Regions from separate parts of the Thaumasiovibrio subtropicus genome, predicted to be linked through region 2. Evidence: predicted binding sites of a transcription regulator. Region 2 holds the regulator's gene; the other holds the start of a gene.
What was found. The regulator MetJ, encoded in region 2, represses methionine synthesis genes. The targets are predictions, from matches to a motif close to TTAGACNTNTANANGTCTAA.

Region 1 (10,409 bases), 960 kb from region 2:
AAAAAGTCCCCAGCATTGCTGCTAGGGACTCAATGATTGGCGGAGTGGACGGGACTCGAACCCGCGACCCCCGGCGTGACAGGCCGGTATTCTAACCAACTGAACTACCACTCCGCACTAATTCAAAGCCTGGCGATGTCCTACTCTCACATGGGGAGACCCCACACTACCATCGGCGCTATTGCGTTTCACTACTGAGTTCGGCATGGAGTCAGGTGGGTCCACAATGCTATGGTCGCCAAGCAAAATTTTGTTCAAACTATGAAAACTGGCTAGTGTTCTTCTTCACATTCAAGCGCGATTAAGTCCGATAAAACACCTTGGGTGTTGTATGGTTAAGCCTCACGGGCAATTAGTACAGGTTAGCTCAACGCCTCACAACGCTTACACACCCTGCCTATCAACGTCGTAGTCTACGACAACCCTTTAGGACAGTTAAACTGCCAGGGAGAACTCATCTCAAGGCTCGCTTCCCGCTTAGATGCTTTCAGCGGTTATCGATTCCGAACTTAGCTACCGGGCAATGCGTCTGGCGACACAACCCGAACACCAGAGGTTCGTCCACTCCGGTCCTCTCGTACTAGGAGCAGCCCCTTTCAATTCTCCAACGCCCACGGCAGATAGGGGACCGAACTGTCTCACGACGTTCTAAACCCAGCTCGCGTACCACTTTAAATGGCGAACAGCCATACCCTTGGGACCGACTTCAGCCCCAGGATGTGATGAGCCGACATCGAGGTGCCAAACACCGCCGTCGATATGAACTCTTGGGCGGTATCAGCCTGTTATCCCCGGAGTACCTTTTATCCGTTGAGCGATGGCCCTTCCATTCAGAACCACCGGATCACTATGACCTGCTTGCACCTGCTCGACTTGTCAGTCTCTGCAGTCAAGCGGGCTTATGCCATTGCACTAACCTCACGATGTCCGACCGTGATTAGCCCACCTTCGTGCTCCTCCGTTACGCTTTGGGAGGAGACCGCCCCAGTCAAACTACCCACCAGGCACTGTCCTCACCCCAGATAATGGGGCCAAGTTAGAACATCAAACATACAAGGGTGGTATTTCAAGGATGACTCCACGCTATCTGGCGACAACGCTTCAAAGTCTCCCACCTATCCTACACATGTAGGCTCAATGTTCAGTGCCAAGCTGTAGTAAAGGTTCACGGGGTCTTTCCGTCTAGCCGCGGGTACACAGCATCTTCACTGCGATTTCAATTTCACTGAGTCTCGGGTGGAGACAGCGTGGCCATCATTACGCCATTCGTGCAGGTCGGAACTTACCCGACAAGGAATTTCGCTACCTTAGGACCGTTATAGTTACGGCCGCCGTTTACCGGGGCTTCGATCAAGAGCTTCGACCGAAGTCTAACCCCATCAATTAACCTTCCGGCACCGGGCAGGCGTCACACCGTATACGTCATCTTTCGATTTTGCACAGTGCTGTGTTTTTAATAAACAGTTGCAGCCACCTGGTATCTGCGACTCCCGTTAGCTCCATCCGCAAGGGACTTCACCGACAGGAGCGTACCTTCTCCCGAAGTTACGGTACCATTTTGCCTAGTTCCTTCACCCGAGTTCTCTCAAGCGCCTTGGTATTCTCTACCCGACCACCTGTGTCGGTTTGGGGTACGATTCCTTACAATCTGAAGCTTAGAAGCTTTTCCCGGAAGCATGGCATCAATGACTTCACTGCCGTAGCAGCTCGACGTCGTATCTCAGTCTTAGGTGTCCGGATTTGCCTAAACACCCAACCTACATACTTGAACCTGGACAACCGTCGCCAGGCCCACCTAGCCTTCTCCGTCCCTCCATCGCAATTGTAAGAAGTACGGGAATATTAACCCGTTTCCCATCGACTACGCTCTTCAGCCTCGCCTTAGGGGTCGACTTACCCTGCCCCGATTAACGTTGGACAGGAACCCTTGGTCTGCCGGCGAGGGGGTTTTTCACCCCCTTTATCGTTACTCATGTCAGCATTCGCACTTCTGATACCTCCAGCATGCCTTACAGCACACCTTCAACAGCTTACAGAACGCTCCCCTACCCAATACACATAAATGCATTGCCGCAGCTTCGGTTTACTACTTAGCCCCGTTACATCTTCCGCGCAGGCCGACTCGACCAGTGAGCTATTACGCTTTCTTTAAATGATGGCTGCTTCTAAGCCAACATCCTGGCTGTCTGAGCCTTCCCACATCGTTTCCCACTTAGTAGTAATTTGGGACCTTAGCTGGCGGTCTGGGTTGTTTCCTCTCCACGACGGACGTTAGCACCCGCCGTGTGTCTCCCGGATAGTACTTACTGGTATTCGGAGTTTGCAAAGGGTTGGTAAGTCGGGATGACCCCCTAGCCTTAACAGTGCTCTACCCCCAGTAGTATTCGTCCGAGGCGCTACCTAAATAGCTTTCGGGGAGAACCAGCTATCTCCAGGTTTGATTGGCCTTTCACCCCCAGCCACAAGTCATCCGCTAATTTTTCAACATTAGTCGGTTCGGTCCTCCAGTAAGTGTTACCTCACCTTCAACCTGCCCATGGCTAGATCACCTGGTTTCGGGTCTACACCCTGCAACTGTACGCCCAGTTAAGACTCGGTTTCCCTACGGCTCCCCTATGCGGTTAACCTTGCTACAGAATGTAAGTCGCTGACCCATTATACAAAAGGTACGCAGTCACCCCGAAGGGCTCCCACTGCTTGTACGTACACGGTTTCAGGTTCTATTTCACTCCCCTCACAGGGGTTCTTTTCGCCTTTCCCTCACGGTACTGGTTCACTATCGGTCAGTCAGGAGTATTTAGCCTTGGAGGATGGTCCCCCCATATTCAGACAACGTTTCACGTGCGCCGTCCTACTCGATTTCACTGATAAGGGATTGTCGGTTACGGGGCTATCACCCTGTATCGCGGCACTTTCCAGAGCCTTCACCTAATCCCAAGCCAGCTTAAGGGCTACTCCGATTTCGCTCGCCGCTACTTTCGGAATCTCTGTTGATGTCTTTTCCTTCGGGTACTTAGATGTTTCAGTTCCCCGAGTTCGCCTCATAACGCTATGTATTCACGTTATGATGACCGCTTATGCGGCCGGGTTTCCCCATTCGGAAATCCATGAGTATAGTGACTCTTACCGTCTTCTCATGGCTTATCGCAGGTTAGCACGTCCTTCATCGCCTCTGACTGCCAAGGCATCCACCGTGTACGCTTAGTCACTTAACCATACAACCCCAAGGCGTCTTTATTTCACTTTACAAAAGTGAAGACACATAGGCGTATGACAGCAACCAAGGTTTACATGTTTTCGCCGGACTCAATACAAGACACTTGAATGTGTTTGTTGTATTTACTTGCGTAAATACGATTTGAGAACTTGTTCATTTTTCAATGAACGATTCAATCTATTCGATTGAATTTACTAGTCAGCTTTCCAGTTTGTTAAAGAGCATGTGAAGCTTGTTAGCTTGCACTTTCTAAAGATTCTTAAGGAAAAACCTTTAGAGAGTGGTGGGCGATACCGGGCTCGAACCAGTGACCCCCTCCTTGTAAGGGAGGTGCTCTCCCAACTGAGCTAATCGCCCACAATAGTTTTACATCTTCGTGGCAGAAGATGGTGGAGCTAAGCAGGATCGAACTGCTGACCTCCTGCGTGCAAAGCAGGCGCTCTCCCAGCTGAGCTATAGCCCCATTTTTATTACATCTTCTTGGGAGAAGATGGTGGGTCGTGCAGGATTCGAACCTGCGACCAATTGATTAAAAGTCAACTGCTCTACCAACTGAGCTAACGACCCATCTTGTCACTTCAAAAGAGAAGTGGCGTCCCATAGGGGAGTCGAACCCCTGTTACCGCCGTGAAAGGGCGGTGTCCTAGGCCTCTAGACGAATGGGACACTGAGTTTGTCTGCAAAACATGTTTTGCAAACTTTGTGTTAGCGAGTGACGAACCTGTGAGGAACGACATCATCTCACTTTTTACTAGTGTGTTGGGCACACTAATAGGGATAGTGCAAAACACTACCCGACACTCTTCACATTACGACCAAGCAATCTGTGTGGACACTGCATTTAACAGCAGTCTTATCGTTAAGGAGGTGATCCAGCCCCAGGTTCCCCTAGGGCTACCTTGTTACGACTTCACCCCAGTCATGAACCACACCGTGGTAAACGCCCTCCCGAAGGTTAAGCTATCTACTTCTGGTGCAGCCCACTCCCATGGTGTGACGGGCGGTGTGTACAAGGCCCGGGAACGTATTCACCGTAGCATTCTGATCTACGATTACTAGCGATTCCGACTTCATGGAGTCGAGTTGCAGACTCCAATCCGGACTACGACGCACTTTTTGGGATTCGCTCACTTTCGCAAGTTGGCCGCCCTCTGTATGCGCCATTGTAGCACGTGTGTAGCCCTACTCGTAAGGGCCATGATGACTTGACGTCGTCCCCACCTTCCTCCGGTTTATCACCGGCAGTCTCCCTGGAGTTCCCACCCGAAGTGCTGGCAAACAAGGATAAGGGTTGCGCTCGTTGCGGGACTTAACCCAACATTTCACAACACGAGCTGACGACAGCCATGCAGCACCTGTCTTACAGTTCCCGAAGGCACACTCGAATCTCTTCAAGCTTCTGTAGATGTCAAGAGTAGGTAAGGTTCTTCGCGTTGCATCGAATTAAACCACATGCTCCACCGCTTGTGCGGGCCCCCGTCAATTCATTTGAGTTTTAATCTTGCGACCGTACTCCCCAGGCGGTCTACTTAACGCGTTAGCTCCGAAAGCCAGAATTCAAGATTCCAACCTCCAAGTAGACATCGTTTACGGCGTGGACTACCAGGGTATCTAATCCTGTTTGCTCCCCACGCTTTCGCATCTGAGCGTCAGTCTTTGTCCAGGGGGCCGCCTTCGCCACCGGTATTCCTTCAGATCTCTACGCATTTCACCGCTACACCTGAAATTCTACCCCTCTACAAGACTCTAGCCTGCCAGTTTCAAATGCGGTTCCGAGGTTAAGCCCCGGGCTTTCACATCTGACTTAACAGACCGCCTGCATGCGCTTTACGCCCAGTAATTCCGATTAACGCTCGCACCCTCCGTATTACCGCGGCTGCTGGCACGGAGTTAGCCGGTGCTTCTTCTGCAGCTAACGTCAAATCTAGCAGGTATTAACTACTAAACCTTCCTCACTGCTGAAAGTACTTTTACAACCCGAAGGCCTTCTTCATACACGCGGCATGGCTGCATCAGGGTTCCCCCCATTGTGCAATATTCCCCACTGCTGCCTCCCGTAGGAGTCTGGACCGTGTCTCAGTTCCAGTGTGGCTGATCATCCTCTCAAACCAGCTAGGGATCGTCGCCTAGGTGAGCCGTTACCTCACCTACTAGCTAATCCCAACTGGGCCCATCCTAACGCGAGAAGCCCGAAGGTCCTCCTCTTTGCTCCGTAGAGATTATGCGGTATTAGCCATCGTTTCCAATGGTTATCCCCCTCGTTAGGGCAGGTTCCCAGCCATTACTCACCCGTCCGCCGCTCGACGCCCTTAACGTCACCCGAAGGGTCAGTTAAGTCGTTTCCGCTCGACTTGCATGTGTTAGGCCTGCCGCCAGCGTTCAATCTGAGCCATGATCAAACTCTTCAATTAAAGATTTTTGATTTGGACTCAATGAATACTGATATTCACTACCGAAGTAATGAACGAATTGACTGTGCTAAGACCGAAGTCTTAATTTGGTCACTAGTATCATTGATGCCATATTTGCTTTCACTTTTTAAAAGTGAAGACAAACAGTTTTGACTATCTATTCAACGAGTGCCCACACAGATTGCATGGTCATATTGTTAAAGAACGTTGTTGTCTTACTTGGTAACTCAGCGAAGAACGCTGTGTTTTTCGTGACAACGGAGGCGCATTATAGGGAGCTTAAAAATATCCGCAAGAGAAAAATGACAAAAAAAACCCAACTGCCGACATTTTAAGCTAAACACACATTAAGCCTCTGATTTTAGGTAGGCAGGTACATCTGCAACGCTATCAACCACCACACTCGCTAGCGCTTCGCCTTCCGCAGTAACAGGTTTACCTGACCGTACGAGAATGCGAGTAGGAATATCCGCCGCTTCAGCAGCCATCATGTCTTCCTTTTTATCGCCAATCATCACTGACTTCGCCATATCGATTTTCAAAAATGCTTGTGCGGATTTAAACATTCCCGGTTTCGGCTTGCGACAATCACAATCTACTTTGTAGTCTCCTTGCCCTTTTTCAGCATGGTGAGGGCAATAGTATATGCCATCAAATTCCACACCATTGTCAACGAAGTTCCAATCCATCCACTCGGTGAGGGTGAGGAATTCATCCTCTGTAAACATGCCTCGCGCAATACCTGATTGGTTAGTCACCAGCACCAATAAGTAGCCCATTGCTTTAAACTGCTTACAGGCTTCAAAGACCCCTTCGATGTATTCAAAATCATCCGTGGTATGTACATAACCGTGATCAACATTGATCACACCATCACGATCGATAAATACAGCCGCTTTTGCCACAGTATTGCCCTCATTAATTACAGTATACTCAAGCCACCTCAAGACGCTTTCCACCGAACGAGTTTTCTAGCACCGTCATCTTTTGTTACGGCTTTATGATTTAATCTGCAAGGCATTCATAGCGATGCTTTGCTGACAAACCTGAAAATTCTCGCTGAGCAAGCCCCATGCGGTGGCTAGAGTATATCAGTAAATTATCGTGCGTCCGACACGCGTATTCATCTTTACCCTTGCAGAATAACCCTGCATCTCTCGCGCGTTTAGACGTCTAGACGTAAATATTTCTGTTGACTTGGCCGTCTAGACGCCTTAGCATCATTTCCATCAATATAACCAGTGCAGCACAATTTTGTACTGGAAAAGCAAACAACAGCAGCATAAATCAGGACGTGGGATGATTGAAATCAGCCGAGTCAACAAGGTGTTCCAGCAGGGCAATAAGCAAATCCATGCCCTACGAGATGCCAATTTAACAATCTCGCAAGGCACCATCTTTGGTGTCATTGGTGCTTCAGGTGCGGGTAAAAGTACCCTTATCCGTTGTGTGAACCTTTTAGAGCGCCCATCTTCAGGCACCATTACCGTAGACGGCACTGAGCTTACTGCCCTTTCCAATCAAGAGTTAACGCAAGCTCGTCGTAAAATCGGTATGATTTTTCAACACTTTAATTTGCTGTCGTCTCGTACTGTGTTTGCTAACGTTGCACTTCCTTTAGAACTGGCCGGGAAAAGCAACGCTGAGATTACACGCAAAGTGACAGAGTTACTTGACCTCGTTGGCCTAAGCGATAAACACGAGTCATACCCAGCCAATCTCAGTGGCGGTCAAAAACAGCGTGTCGCGATTGCCCGTGCGCTAGCCTGTGACCCTAAAGTATTGCTTTGTGATGAAGCAACGAGTGCCCTTGACCCGGCGACAACGCAGTCGATTTTGGCGCTTCTCAAAAAGATTAACCAACAACTTGGCCTGACTATCCTGCTCATTACTCATGAAATGGATGTCGTCAAAAACATCTGTCATGAAGTCGCTATTATTGGTGACGGTGAGTTAGTTGAAAAAGGCCCTGTCGCAGACATTTTTGCGCATCCTAAAACAGACCTTGCTCGTCAGTTCATTCGTTCAACGTTAGATCTTTCTATCCCTGAAGACTATGAACGTCGTCTCACCAAAGAACGCGGAGATAACCGATACCCGCTAGTCCGTTTAGAGTTCACTGGCGCTTCTGTAGATGCACCTTTGCTAAGCCAAGTTGCGCGTGAATTTAATATTGATGCCAATATCCTTTGCTCAGACATTGATTACGCTGGCGGCATGAAATTTGGTCTGTTGCTTACCGAGCTCTGCGGCACGGAAGAAGCGACAGAGAAGGCGCTTGCCTTCATCCGAGACCACAAAGTACAAGTAGAGGTATTAGGTTATGTTGATTAATTCAGTCTCCGCGTGGTTTGCGGAAAATGACCGCTTGGTCAGCCTACTGATCGATGCAACGTGGCAAACCCTTATCATGGTTTTTGCTTCTGGCTTGATCGGATTCTTGATTGGCATCCCGCTTGGTGTTTCTCTTCATATCACCAAAGAGGGTGGCCTTCTATCGGCACCTAAAGTGAATAAAGTATTGGGCATTGCCGTCAATATTGGCCGTTCCATTCCTTTCATCATTCTCCTCGTCGCTATCATCCCCTTTACACGTTTCGTGACGGGAAGTTCGATTGGAACCGCAGCGGCAGTTGTACCGCTGACGGTTGCTGCTATCCCATTTATTGCGCGCTTAGTTGAAGGGGCACTCATGGAAGTCCCTTCAGGCCTTGTGGAAGCGGCCGAAGCAATGGGCGCAACCCCGAGTCAGATTATTTTAAAAGTGCTACTCCCTGAAGCACTGCCAGGCATTATTAATGCTGTGACCATTACACTGGTAACACTTGTAAGCTACTCGGCAATGGCGGGTACCGTCGGTGGTGGTGGCCTTGGCGATGTGGGTATCCGCTATGGCTACCAGCGTTTTGATGGCACTGTTATGGCTATTACCGTTGTACTTTTGGTTATCCTAGTACAAGTGATTCAATCCCTCGGCGACCGACTTGTGAACAAAGTCGATCACCGATAAGCAACAATTTGACACCCTAAACATTAAAGACAAACACAATGATGGCAGCACCGCCGGAGTGCGGTGCAGACAAAATTAAGGAGTAAATTATGGCGTTTAATTTGAAGTCTCTTTTAGCTGCAGCGGGTATCGCGTCTGCATTGGCGCTAACAGGTTGTGGTGACAAAGCACCAGAGCAAGCAGCAGAAGAAGTCAAAGTAACTAAAATCAAAGTCGGCGTAATGGCGGGGGCTGAAGAGCAAGTCGCTGAAATCGCAGCGCGCGTTGCAAAAGAGAAGCATGGCCTAGACGTGGAACTGATTACTTTCACTGACTACGTCACCCCAAACGCAGCACTTGATGAAGGCTCTATTGATGCGAACGCATTCCAACACAAGCCATACCTAGACAAGCAAATCGAAGATCGTGGTTACAAACTGGCTATCGCTGGTAACACCTTCGTCTACCCAATTGCAGGCTACTCTAGCAAAGTTGAAAGTGTAGAAGAGATTCAAGAAGGTGCTCAAATTGCGGTACCAAACGATCCTACTAACCTTGGTCGCTCTCTGATCCTACTCGAGCAGCAAGGCCTTCTTAAGCTTAAAGAAGGTGTTGGTCTACTTGCAACGGTACTTGATATCGTCGAAAACCCGAAAAACATCAAAATTGTCGAGCTAGAAGCCGCGCAACTACCACGCTCACTGCAAGATGTTGATCTCGCGATCATCAACACAACGTATGCAAGCAGCATCGACCTAACGCCAGAGCGCGATGGCGTGTTCGTTGAAGACAAAGAGTCTCCATACGTGAACCTTGTTGTTGCACGTGAAGACAACATCAACGACGAAGCAATCAAAACCTTCGTTGCCTCTTACCAAACCGATGAAGTTCATCAAGCAGCACTTGAAATCTTCAAAGGTGGTGTCGTTAAAGGTTGGTAATTTTAATGGGCGTACCCAAAGTACGCTCATTGCCTCATTTAGCACACCCACAAAAAAACCTCTGCTCAACAAGCAGAGGTTTTTTTATGCGCCAACATCAGATAAAAAACCTTAACGCTTCTTCTTTACTTTGCCTTGAACGGCTTTGAAGCGTGGGTTTGACTTACAAATCACATAGATGCGGCCTCGACGTTTAACGACCTGGCAATCTCTATGACGATTCTTTGCGCTTTTCAGTGAGCTTAGTACCTGCATCTTACTTCTCCTTAGACTTCCTAATTCCAAACAGCGAGCGTAAATAGCGGTGTGTTACTTCTCTTTCTTACTAGAGAAACTACCGAAGCGGCGGCTAAAGGTAGCCAAGCGGCCTTCGGCTTTCGCAACGCGCTGCTTACCGGTATAGAAAGGATGCGATTCTGAAGATACATCCAAAGTGAAGTAAGGGTACTCTTTACCATCTTCCCACTTAATCGTACGTTCTGTTTTCAGCGTTGAGCCGATCAAGAAGTACTTATCAACGGCAGTGTCATGAAAGACCACTGTGCGATATTCAGGATGAATACCTTGTTTCATAGCTGCATTCCTTTATTGTTACAATATAACGTAGCGAACGATAATGATTATCACTTAATATGTCCAGCTTTTTCTGTGCTAGGCTATCGATTCTTTTCATCAATGACCGAACACCATGCCGTTTTCCATCGAACCCGTAGGTATCATTCGCTCTCCTTACAAAGAGAAATTTGCCGTACCACGTCAACCTAACCTTGTACCCAGTGCCACTGCAGAACTACACCTCTGTGGCGAAGCGAATGTCCCCGAAGCCGTTAGAGGCATCGAACAATTCAGCC
Region 2 (10,409 bases):
GAATGACCTTCAAGACCTGTAGGTAAGGATAATTAGTCACAACAAGTGCTAATTATTGCGATTTGCGTCGTCATTGTATCGTTATTGATGAATTTGATGCTATGCTACGGCTCTTCATTCAGGCAGTGCAACTTAGATACTGAAAAGCGCCGTTAGAGCGATGGGTAATGTCCGCCCTGAGTGAGTGTTTGTAGTTCTTGAAACGGATAGAATAAGATGTCATTACCACACGTGATCTTAACCGTGCTGAGCAATCGCGATGCCACGGGTTATGATATAACAAAAGAGTTTTCTCACAGTATCGGCTACTTTTGGAAGGCCAGCCACCAGCAGGTCTACCGCGAGCTGAACAAGATGGCCTCAAACAACTTGGTCACTTGTGTTCTTCAGCCACAAGAAGGCAAGCCGGATCGTAAAGTTTACTCAATTACAGACCTAGGCCGTGAGTCACTGTTTGAGTGGTTCCAAGAGCCTGTTCGCAATCCAACTGTACGTGATGAGCTATCAGCGAAACTTCTCGTTTGTAGCGTGCATAATTCTGCACCGATGCAGAGCCACATCCAAGGTCTTATCGACGAAACGCAAACGCTGATCAACCACTATCGTGAGTTGGAGCGTCAACACTTCGCCGATCCTGACACGTTAGACCGTCAGGCGCGCTTGGACAGACTGACCTTACGTCGCTGTATTATCAACAGTGAAGCATGGGTTACCTGGGCTGAAGAAGTCGTTGCTGAGCTTAATGCAATGGACAGTGAGCAAAGTGCTATCGCACTTTGAGGGTAAATATCAGCGCACTAATATTAAGATTTTGCTAGGCTAAGACGCTGAATTTACAGATATAATAAAAAAGGGGTATCACGCAAGTGATACCCCTTTTCTATTGCCTTTTTCCGAGATGAAAGCGCTAATTGTCTAACAACAAGAAGGGCTAGTTCTGCAGGGTTTGCTAGGCCTTCCAGCAAGGCGTACCTTAACGGGTAGTCGATTAAATCAAAGGGCAGCAACAAAGACGGCGAGTCGAGAACTCGCCGAATGGGAAGCGTCTAGCTTTCTGAGCAATCGCAGAGGGCGATTATTGATTCTCTCGAACACCTAACGTGTGGCAAAGCGCATAGGTCATTTCGGCGCGATTCAAGGTATAGAAGTGGAAATCTTTCACCCCTTCACGGCTCAGTACGCGAATCATATCAATGGCATTACTCGCCCCAACCATCTGACGCGAAAGCAGATCATCATCCAAACCTTCGTACTGCTTTAACATCCAAGCTGGAATCTTCACGTTGTTGGCATCCGCAAATCGCTTCGCTTGCTTCATGTTTGATACAGGTAAAATACCCGGCACGATTTCGGCTTCAATGCCGGCTGCCACACAACGATCACGGAAGCGCAGATAGCTCTCAATATCGAAAAAGAACTGCGTAATCGCGCGACTCGCACCCGCATCAATCTTGCGCTTTAGGTTTAATAGATCCGCCTGCGCACTCGAAGCTTCTGGGTGCACTTCTGGGTAAGCCGCAACCGAGATATCAAAGTCGTGCTCTTCTTTCAGCAACGCCACAAGGTCCGACGCATACATGTCAGGCTTCACACCGGCTTCAGGTAAATCGCCACGAAGCGCAACAATATGACGAATGCCATTGGCCCAATAGTCACGAGCAATGGCACGCAGTTCATCACGTGATGCATCAATACACGTCAGGTGAGGCGCCGCTTCAAGACCCGTTTGCTCCTTGATCTCTTTAATGATTGAATGGGTGCGGTCACGCTCACCAGAGTTGGCGCCGTAGGTTACCGACACAAATTTTGGCTTCAACGTCTTTAGACGATGAATAGAGTTCCACAACGTCTCTTCCATCTTTTCGCTGCTTGGTGGAAAAAATTCAAAAGAAACGTTAATACGCCCGTCAAGGTCGGCAATATTTTGGTTTAGTGCATCTAGCTGGCTGGCGTGTGTGTAACCCATGATGAAATCCTTTGCTCTATCGCGGCAACCCTTCATGGTCTGCTCGCATTCAATCTTGAATATACGTTTAGACGTCTATATGTCCACAGAATGTCGTGAAACGAATGTGATGTCAACGCAATGATTATGAATTTTTTTCATGATTAAGATGAGTTGATATCAAGCAGTTAAAGACACTTATATCGATTTATCTAGACTTTCCTTTGTAGGCAGCAGGAAATAGAATGAATAGACAACATACCAGACCAAGATCACATAAAGAGGGGGTTTAACAGTAAATGTCGCTAACGTTAGCCACGACAGAATTGACCGCAATAAAAAAGGCAGACTCCACTAGCCTGCCCTTTCATATCATTGATAACGACTACAACATCGAAGCCAATCGATTTAAATCGGATTGCAACGCACCCGCAGTGACATCGCGACCCGCACCTGGTCCACGAATCACCAGTGGGTTGTCCTTGTACCAATCACTCTCAATCGCGAAGATGTTGTCGCAAGGCAGCAAGTTGGCCAACGCGTCATACTCACTCAACGACTCCACGCCGACACGTGCCTTGCCATCTTTACCTAGACGCGCAACGTAACGCAGTACATTGCCATCTCGCTTCGCACGCGCCAAGCGCTCTGCGAGCTCTTGATTGAGCACATCTGCGGATTCAAAGAAGCTATCGATATGCACATCTTGCAGGGCATCAGGCACCAAAGACTCCACTTTAACTTGCTCTGGCTCTAAGTTCAGACCGGCTTCGCGTGCCAAGATCACTAACTTACGCATCACATCACTACCATCAAGGTCAGCGCGTGGATCAGGCTCTGTCAGCCCTTGTTGCCATGCTTGCTCGACTAAATCAGTGAAAGGTAGCGACCCATCAAACTGCTCAAACAGCCACGATAACGTACCTGAGAAAATACCTGATAGCGCAACAATGCGGTCACCACTGTCCATCAAGTCACGAACCGTATGATTAATTGGGAGCCCTGCGCCCACTGTTGCGTTGTATAACCAATGACGGCCCGTTTTCGCGAACGCATCTTGGACATCCTGATAGAAGGCTTGAGGCGCAGAACCCGCGACTTTGTTTGCCGAAATCAAATGCATGCCTTGCTCGGCAATCTCAGGATAGCGTGCCGCTAACGCACTACTTGCTGTCACGTCCAAGACAATGAGCTCATCGTAATCCAGCTCAGCAAGATCGCTAAACAAAGTGCGCGATTGGTACACTTGCGCTTCTTCATCAAAATGCGCTACTGCGCGCTCCGGCTCAATGCCTTCGCCATCGATCCAAGCTAGCTTACTATCGACAACCGCAACCAGAGTGAAGCGCTTACCATGACGGCGCGATAAGATCTCTTGTTGACGAGCAAACAGTTCTAGCCAGCGAGAGCCGATGTTGCCGTTACCGCACAGCACGACACCGACACGTTTTTGGGCTTGGAATAAGGTGGCGTGTAAATTGGAGAGCAGATCGTCTGGCAGCTCACCGCGAACAACAGCCGCAAGACTCAGCGCCAGTTCTGATTCCGCGACAAACTCAACAGGCAACGCCTTAAGCTGCTGCATGAAGCCATGACAATGCACAGGGTTGTTAATCACACCCGCGCCGACGGCTGCCACCAAGCTGAAACCTTCACGCAAACGAATTTCAGCACTCAATGACGCCTCTTGCAAAGCACTCATGACACTGTTGACGACTTCATCAGTATAAGCCAACTGAATGAGACACTTATCCTCGCTCGCAAAACTCGCTAACGGCTGAAGCTGATGACGCTGCAAATAGCTTTCAATCTCGTGAGACGCTATTGCAAAGTCGTGCGAGCGTCCAATAGTGAGCTCAAGGAGTGAAACTTCACATAATGAGGTAACGATCTTTGCGCCGCGTCCAGAGGCTAATACACGCTCGACACGTGTTGAGCCAGACTCTGGCTGTAAACTGCAACGTAGAGTCAGGTCTAAAGCACTTTGCGAGACAGGTTGAAGTGTACGGCTATGCAAGACAGGTGCTGCTAAACGCGCCAACTCATTCGCTTCGTCCAAACGAAGCAGAGGGAGCAAGCAAGCATCATTCACTTTTCGTGGATCAGCGCTGTAAACACCCGCTACATCACTCCAAATGGTGACACGATCAACTTCAGCCAAAGCACCAAGAATGGTCGCAGAGTAATCTGAGCCATTACGACCAAGCAATACCGTTTCGCCTTGCTCATTTTGCGCCATGAAGCCCGTGATTACGACACGGTGATGGGCATGTTGTGCCAACTCTTGCTTGACCAAAGGCCAAGATTTCGCGCTATCAACCTCTGGCTGAGCCGCATGCTCTGCTCGTAGTAGTTGACGAGAATCCACCCCTACCGCAGGCAAGGCTTCTTGATTGAGGAGCGCAGTTAAAAGTCGAACAGACCATACCTCACCAAAACCTTGAACTTTACCTCGCGTCGGCAAATCTAGTGATGGCGCTTCACCCCATTGTGCAATCTGACGACAATCATCATGCAGTGCATTGACTAAAGCTTCCGGCTCAGTAATTAACGATTCAATCAATCCTTGCTGAAACTGGCGTAGTCCCATGAGAGTTTCATGGGCGAGACGGCCATCTTTTTCTGACTGCTTTAAAAAGTCGATCAGTTGATTTGTGGTAGAGCCTGCGGCAGACACAACCACCAGGTCATCGCTGTGAGAGTACTTGGCGAGAATATCAATCACACGGCGAAAACAAGTTTCATCCGCAAGGCTACTGCCACCAAACTTATGCAGTTGACGTTCACTCATGTTATTTCTCTCCCACTACCGCAAACGCATTTGCCAAATCTGCGACTAAATCACGGCTATCTTCTAGCCCAACAGACAAGCGTAAAAGCCCCGGTGCGATACCGGCTTCCAATTGCGCTTCATCGGACATCGCCCGGTGCGTCATGGATCCCGGATGACAAATTAATGACTCTACGCCACCCAAAGACTCAGCTAATGAGAAATGTTGTAAAGCGTTAAGGAACACTTTCAACGCCTCTACGTCACCATCGAACTCAAAACTGATCATGGTGCCAAAGCCAGATTGCTGCTTGGCAGCTATCTCGTGGCCCGGGTGCTCTGGAATGCTCGGGTGATAAAGGGCTTTGATTCGCGATTGCGTCTTCAAAAACTCAAGGACTGCGTAACAGTTTTCTTCATGCATACGCATGCGCGGGACAAGTGTACGTAAACCACGTAACGCCAGGTACGCATCGAACGGTGAACCCGTTGCACCAATGCAGTTTCCCCACCACAACAGCTCGTCGGTGTGTTCCTGAGTTTTTGCCACTAGCACACCAGCAACAACATCAGAGTGTCCGTTAAGGTACTTTGTTGTCGAGTGCACGACAAAGTCAGCGCCTAATGCGATTGGACGTTGCCAAACAGGACTAAGGAAGGTGTTATCGACCGCAACCAATGCGCCAATTTTTTGCGCCTTTTCGCACACTTCTGCAATATCGAGGACACGCAGTAAGGGATTTGATGGCGTTTCAATCCAGATAAGCTTCGGCTTTTTCGCTAATGCGGCATCCAGTGACGCGCTGTCATATTGATTAACAAACTCAACCTTAAAATCACCTTTGTTAGCACGTGTGTTGAACAAACGGTAAGTACCGCCGTAGCAATCATGCGGTGCGACGATCAAGTCTTCTGGACCCAATAATGCACTAACCAACAAGTTAATCGCCGACGTACCACAGCTGGTCACGACCGCGCCTGCTCCACCTTCGAGATCAGAGATGGCATCCGCCACTAACGAGCGAGTCGGGTTGCCGCCTCGAGAGTAGTCATACTCCGGCACATCACCGAACGACGGAAAGCTATAATTCGTGGTGAGATAAATCGGTGGGACCACCGCATTGTGTTGAGAATCTGATTCAATGCCTGTGCGTACTGCAATGGTGGCCAGTTGTTTGTCACTCATAACCCGTTCCTTGTTTTAGGCCGTAGCCCGTTTATTCCCGCGCGAATACCCATTACCTTACTGCTTACCCACCGAGACGTCAACACTTCTAGACGTCTATATGTCTTTGCTTATGGCGGTAAAAGCCGCTAAAATTCGCATTACACATCACTCAACAATTTTAATATTACTGGCAAAGTAGGTGCACAATGACAAAGTGGAATGGTGAATACATCAGCCCATACGCAGAACATGGTAAGAAAAACGAACAAGTAAAAAAGATCACTGTATCTATCCCTTTGAAAGTTCTAAAAATTCTCACTGATGAACGCACACGTCGTCAGGTCAACAACTTGCGCCATGCGACCAATAGCGAGCTACTTTGTGAAGCTTTTTTACACGCATACACTGGCCAGCCATTGCCAACGGATGAAGACATCCGTAAAGACCGCCCAGATGAAATCCCTGCAGAAGCGAAGAAAATGATGGAAGAGATGGGGATCAGCATCGAAGATTTTGTTGAGCAGGACTAAATTTCCGCGTTTCAGGCGTTTTTTCTCCGCCGCGCTCAAGATTGCATACGGATATGCCAGTTCATGCCTCTTGTGTGAAAGCCACATATAAAAAAACCAGCCTGTCGGCTAACTCCTATCAATTAAGATGTTTGGAGCGAACCATATAGCGAGTTTTATTGATACGAACGGTCCTCGATTTGGGCCGTTTTTTTCGTTCTGGTAAAATATAGCGTTTAACTCTCTCTCGCATTGCCCTCAGCTTCTTGGGTATTGAGCCAGGCGATGCGATTGCACACCACATTAGTTCATCCTGAATGTCCCTTAGCGCCATCATAAAACTGATCCGTAAAGGCGATACGTTAGCTTCTTTTGCTATCCGACTTATTTCCAACCGAACTAGATTGTAGGCAATTAAGATACCCCAGATCTCCTGCTCAACACCTTCGACAGACTGACTTCGAAGCAGAAGTTCGTCCTCAAGCATATCGTGTTTTATCTCTCCGTAACTATTTTCAATTTCCCATCGTTCGAAGTAAACATTAAGTAAATCTTGCAGAGCATATTTTTTGTCTGTTAGGGACGACAAGACCCCTTTTTATATGGTTGGGTTGTTCTTTTTCTGGATAAAGCGCAAGCCTTGCTTGCCATTTTTCAGGTAGGTGAGGAGCTTTTTTTGCGAGCTTGTTGCGAAACATTCATTTCAACGATCAAGTCACGGCCGTCTTCATCTAACTGCTCGATGACTGTGTACTTTGTATTGGATTTAATAGGGGTCATCCAGTGGCTAGAACCATGTTGGTTTTGCCAGTTAATCATTAGCTCCGCACCTAAATAACATCGGTCGAAAATAGTCAGAGAGTTGGCTGTTGCAGAGGAAATGAGTTGCTTAGCGTAGCTTTCTTCACCGTTGTAGCTAGGGCCAAAAGCGACGTTATGGATTAGGCGACTTCGAAGGGAGCAAAGCGCACATAACCTTACAACTGGGTATTCAGTATGGCGCGTTTTACCGTGTTTAACATATTGAAAATGCTCTGCAAGAGCTGGGGTATCATGGGTTCTAAATTGTGTTCCATCAACAGAGAAAAGCCTTAATCCAAACCATGTATCATCACTGTCCTCTGTTTGCGTCCAATGCTGTGCTGTTAATGAAAATAGGGCTTCGAGAGGTTTAGCTGTTAACCGTTTTCTTGCTTGGGGGATCGCACTTGGAGCAATGGATTCACCTAGAGAGTTAGAAAGCTTGAGGTCTAATTTATCAAGTACATCGGTAATCGGTCTATCACGGTATAAACCAATACCTACAACCAGCCAGACCACAAGCTCAGCAGGTAACTTCCGTCGCCGTAAGCTTGCTTTGTTGGTGTCATCGAGTGCCTGTTGAATCCACTCAAGCGGCAGCTCTTTCTGAAATAAAGAGAGTGAGTCAGGTGAAGCGAAATCATCAACATCAATAAGCCAATGTGCCAACATAAAAATACCCCCAAACTTAATGTCTGAGGGTATTTTCACTCAACCGTAGGATCATTCAACTGATCAGTGGCTTAACTGATCGGTGTTAAGCCTGTCGGCTGGTTTTTTCGTACCCAAGTAAGATTAGCTTTCCATATAGCCTTCGGGTAGCCCAATACGAGCCACACCCGATTCCACAGCGGCAACAGCGACAGCACGTGCCACGCGAGGTAGCAATCGCGCATCCATCGGTTTAGGAATAATGTAATCGGGGCCAAAGCTCAACGCCTCCACACCCGCAGCCTGCAGTACTTCAGCCGGCACAGATTCTTTGGCAAGCTCACGAATCGCATCGACAGCGGCCAACTTCATTTCATCATTAATAACACTCGCCCGCACATCCAGTGCGCCACGGAAAATGAACGGGAAGCAGAGCACATTGTTGACTTGGTTCGGGTAATCAGAACGACCTGTACCCATGATCAAGTCACTGCGTACTTCGTGTGCCAATTCAGGCTTGATTTCAGGATCAGGATTAGAACAAGCAAAAACGATCGGTTTGTCTGCCATCAATTTAAGCGCTTCAGGTGGCAGCAAATCGGGGCCAGAGACACCAACAAAAATATCCGCACCTTCAATCACATCTTCAAGCGTGCGCTTATCGGTGTTGTTCGCAAACAGTTGCTTATACTCATTCAGATCATCACGGCGCGTATGAATCACACCTTTACGATCCAGCATATAGATACGCTCACGCTGCGCACCACATTTGATCAGCAGCTCCATACATGCCACCGCAGCCGCGCCTGCGCCAAGGCAAACAATGTGCGCTTCATTGATTTTTTTACCTTGCAGTTCCAATGCATTCAACATGCCTGCGGCGGTAACAATCGCCGTGCCATGTTGATCATCATGAAACACCGGCACCTGACAACGCTCAATAAGGCGACGCTCAATTTCAAAGCAATCCGGTGCTTTGATGTCTTCAAGATTAATACCACCGAAGGTATCCGCGATGTTCGCCACTGTATCGACAAACTCATCAATCGTACGGTGCTTTACTTGAATATCGATGGAATCCAGACCTGCAAAACGCTTGAACAATAGCGCTTTACCTTCCATGACAGGCTTAGAGGCTAACGGCCCTAAATTACCGAGGCCTAAAATGGCTGTACCGTTAGAGATGACCGCGACCATGTTGCCTTTCGCAGTGTACTTATAAACGTTATCGCTATCTTGGGCTATTTCTCGCACAGGCTCTGCCACACCAGGGCTATAGGCAAGTGCAAGGTCAGCAGCACTGTCAGCCGGTTTGGTCAGTTCAACGGCAATCTTTCCAGGAGTAGGGTAAGCGTGGTAATCAAGCGCCTGTTGGCGAAAGTCTTCAGACATAGTTGTTGTTTTCCTGAATTAGGGATAGGACGGTCAGAACACATACCCGGGCACTTCTCGGATGCACCTTAGGTATATTGTGATCATATGTCATCACAGCGGAAAAACCTAGATCTCGTGCTACAAGCTCATCATTTAAATACCATTTCACGCCATTGCAGTGAAAAACGATGATTATTCTTCAGTGAGAACGAAGGTGAAGAAGGGAATGGAGGGAATAACTTGCGGGCATAAAAAAAGGTTGCCGAAGCAACCTTTTCTCGAATCTGTGCAGCAATTACTTGCTTGATAGTGCACCGAAACGCTTCTTGAACTTATCAACACGACCACCAGTGTCAACAACACGTTGCTTACCAGTGTAGAACGGGTGACACTTGTCACATACGTCTAGGTTGATGTCGCCTTTGCTCAAAGTAGAGTTAAAAACGAAAGTGTTGCCACAAGAACATTTCGCGTTTACACCTTTGTATTCTGGGTGAATACCTTGTTTCATGGGATAACCTCAAATAGAAGTCCGTGTCGCTCTCCCGATCCTAAGCCGGGCACCACACGTCGTTAATCGTGCCATCGCTGCATCATAGGTATACAACGATGAATTTAGGCGGCGTATAATAATCAATCATGTCGTTGAAAGCAACCAACATCATCGATTCCCTCTCTTTACCTTGCACCAAGCAGAGCAGTACACTGTGGAGTTGTTGTGCCACTATCCCTGCTCTTAACAGTAAAGCACAACACTGTCTTTTTGCTGAGTCCATTGGAGTGACACTATGACCTCACCTCGCATTGCGCGCGTCGCATTGCCCGTACCGCTCGATCGCCTCTTCGATTACAAACTCGAGGATGATCAGCACCCCGAGGTTGGCACGCGTGTCATCGTTCCATTTCAGCGTCGAGAGCTGGTTGGTTTTGTCACTGAACTCACCGAACACTCTGAGTTTAAGCAGCTAAAAGGCATCAAACAGGTTCTTGATGAGGCGCCTTTGTTACCTAAGACGCTTTTCTCACTTCTGCAGTGGGCCAGTCAATTCTACCAATACCCATTTGGCGATACCTTGAGCGTTGCTTTGCCGAGCTTGCTACGCAAAGGGGAGCCTGCCAGCCGTAAACCCACGAAACAGTGGCATCTCACGGCGCTTGGGCATGAGCAGAACCCCACCGTCATCGCCAAGC

Region 1: the regulator MetJ is predicted to act here: its motif matches at 6,794-6,813, upstream of metN (methionine ABC transporter ATP-binding protein MetN).

Annotation. Positions count from the first base shown of each region.
Region 1 covers NZ_AP023054.1:2,857,631-2,868,039, forward strand. The annotation lists tRNA gene TSUB_RS12680 (tRNA-Asp) at 38-114, opposite strand; rRNA gene rrf (5S ribosomal RNA) at 128-243, opposite strand; rRNA gene TSUB_RS12690 (23S ribosomal RNA) at 332-3,215, opposite strand; tRNA gene TSUB_RS12695 (tRNA-Val) at 3,499-3,574, opposite strand; tRNA gene TSUB_RS12700 (tRNA-Ala) at 3,605-3,680, opposite strand; tRNA gene TSUB_RS12705 (tRNA-Lys) at 3,709-3,784, opposite strand; tRNA gene TSUB_RS12710 (tRNA-Glu) at 3,808-3,883, opposite strand; rRNA gene TSUB_RS12715 (16S ribosomal RNA) at 4,078-5,628, opposite strand; gene gmhB (D-glycero-beta-D-manno-heptose 1,7-bisphosphate 7-phosphatase) at 5,976-6,533, opposite strand; gene metN (methionine ABC transporter ATP-binding protein MetN) at 6,928-7,962, shown strand; gene TSUB_RS12730 (methionine ABC transporter permease) at 7,952-8,638, shown strand; gene TSUB_RS12735 (MetQ/NlpA family lipoprotein) at 8,728-9,558, shown strand; gene ykgO (type B 50S ribosomal protein L36) at 9,670-9,813, opposite strand; gene TSUB_RS12745 (type B 50S ribosomal protein L31) at 9,868-10,131, opposite strand; gene tsaA (tRNA (N6-threonylcarbamoyladenosine(37)-N6)-methyltransferase TrmO) at 10,247-10,409, shown strand, end outside.
Region 2 covers NZ_AP023054.1:193,614-204,022, reverse strand. The annotation lists gene TSUB_RS00990 (PadR family transcriptional regulator) at 217-780, shown strand; gene metF (methylenetetrahydrofolate reductase) at 1,076-1,966, opposite strand; gene TSUB_RS00980 (bifunctional aspartate kinase/homoserine dehydrogenase II) at 2,331-4,736, opposite strand; gene TSUB_RS00975 (O-succinylhomoserine (thiol)-lyase) at 4,738-5,901, opposite strand; gene metJ (met regulon transcriptional regulator MetJ) at 6,090-6,413, shown strand; partial or broken gene TSUB_RS00965 (IS4 family transposase) at 6,532-7,865, opposite strand; gene TSUB_RS00960 (malic enzyme-like NAD(P)-binding protein) at 7,989-9,236, opposite strand; gene rpmE (50S ribosomal protein L31) at 9,514-9,729, opposite strand; gene TSUB_RS25165 (hypothetical protein) at 9,812-9,943, opposite strand; gene priA (primosomal protein N') at 10,007-10,409, shown strand, end outside.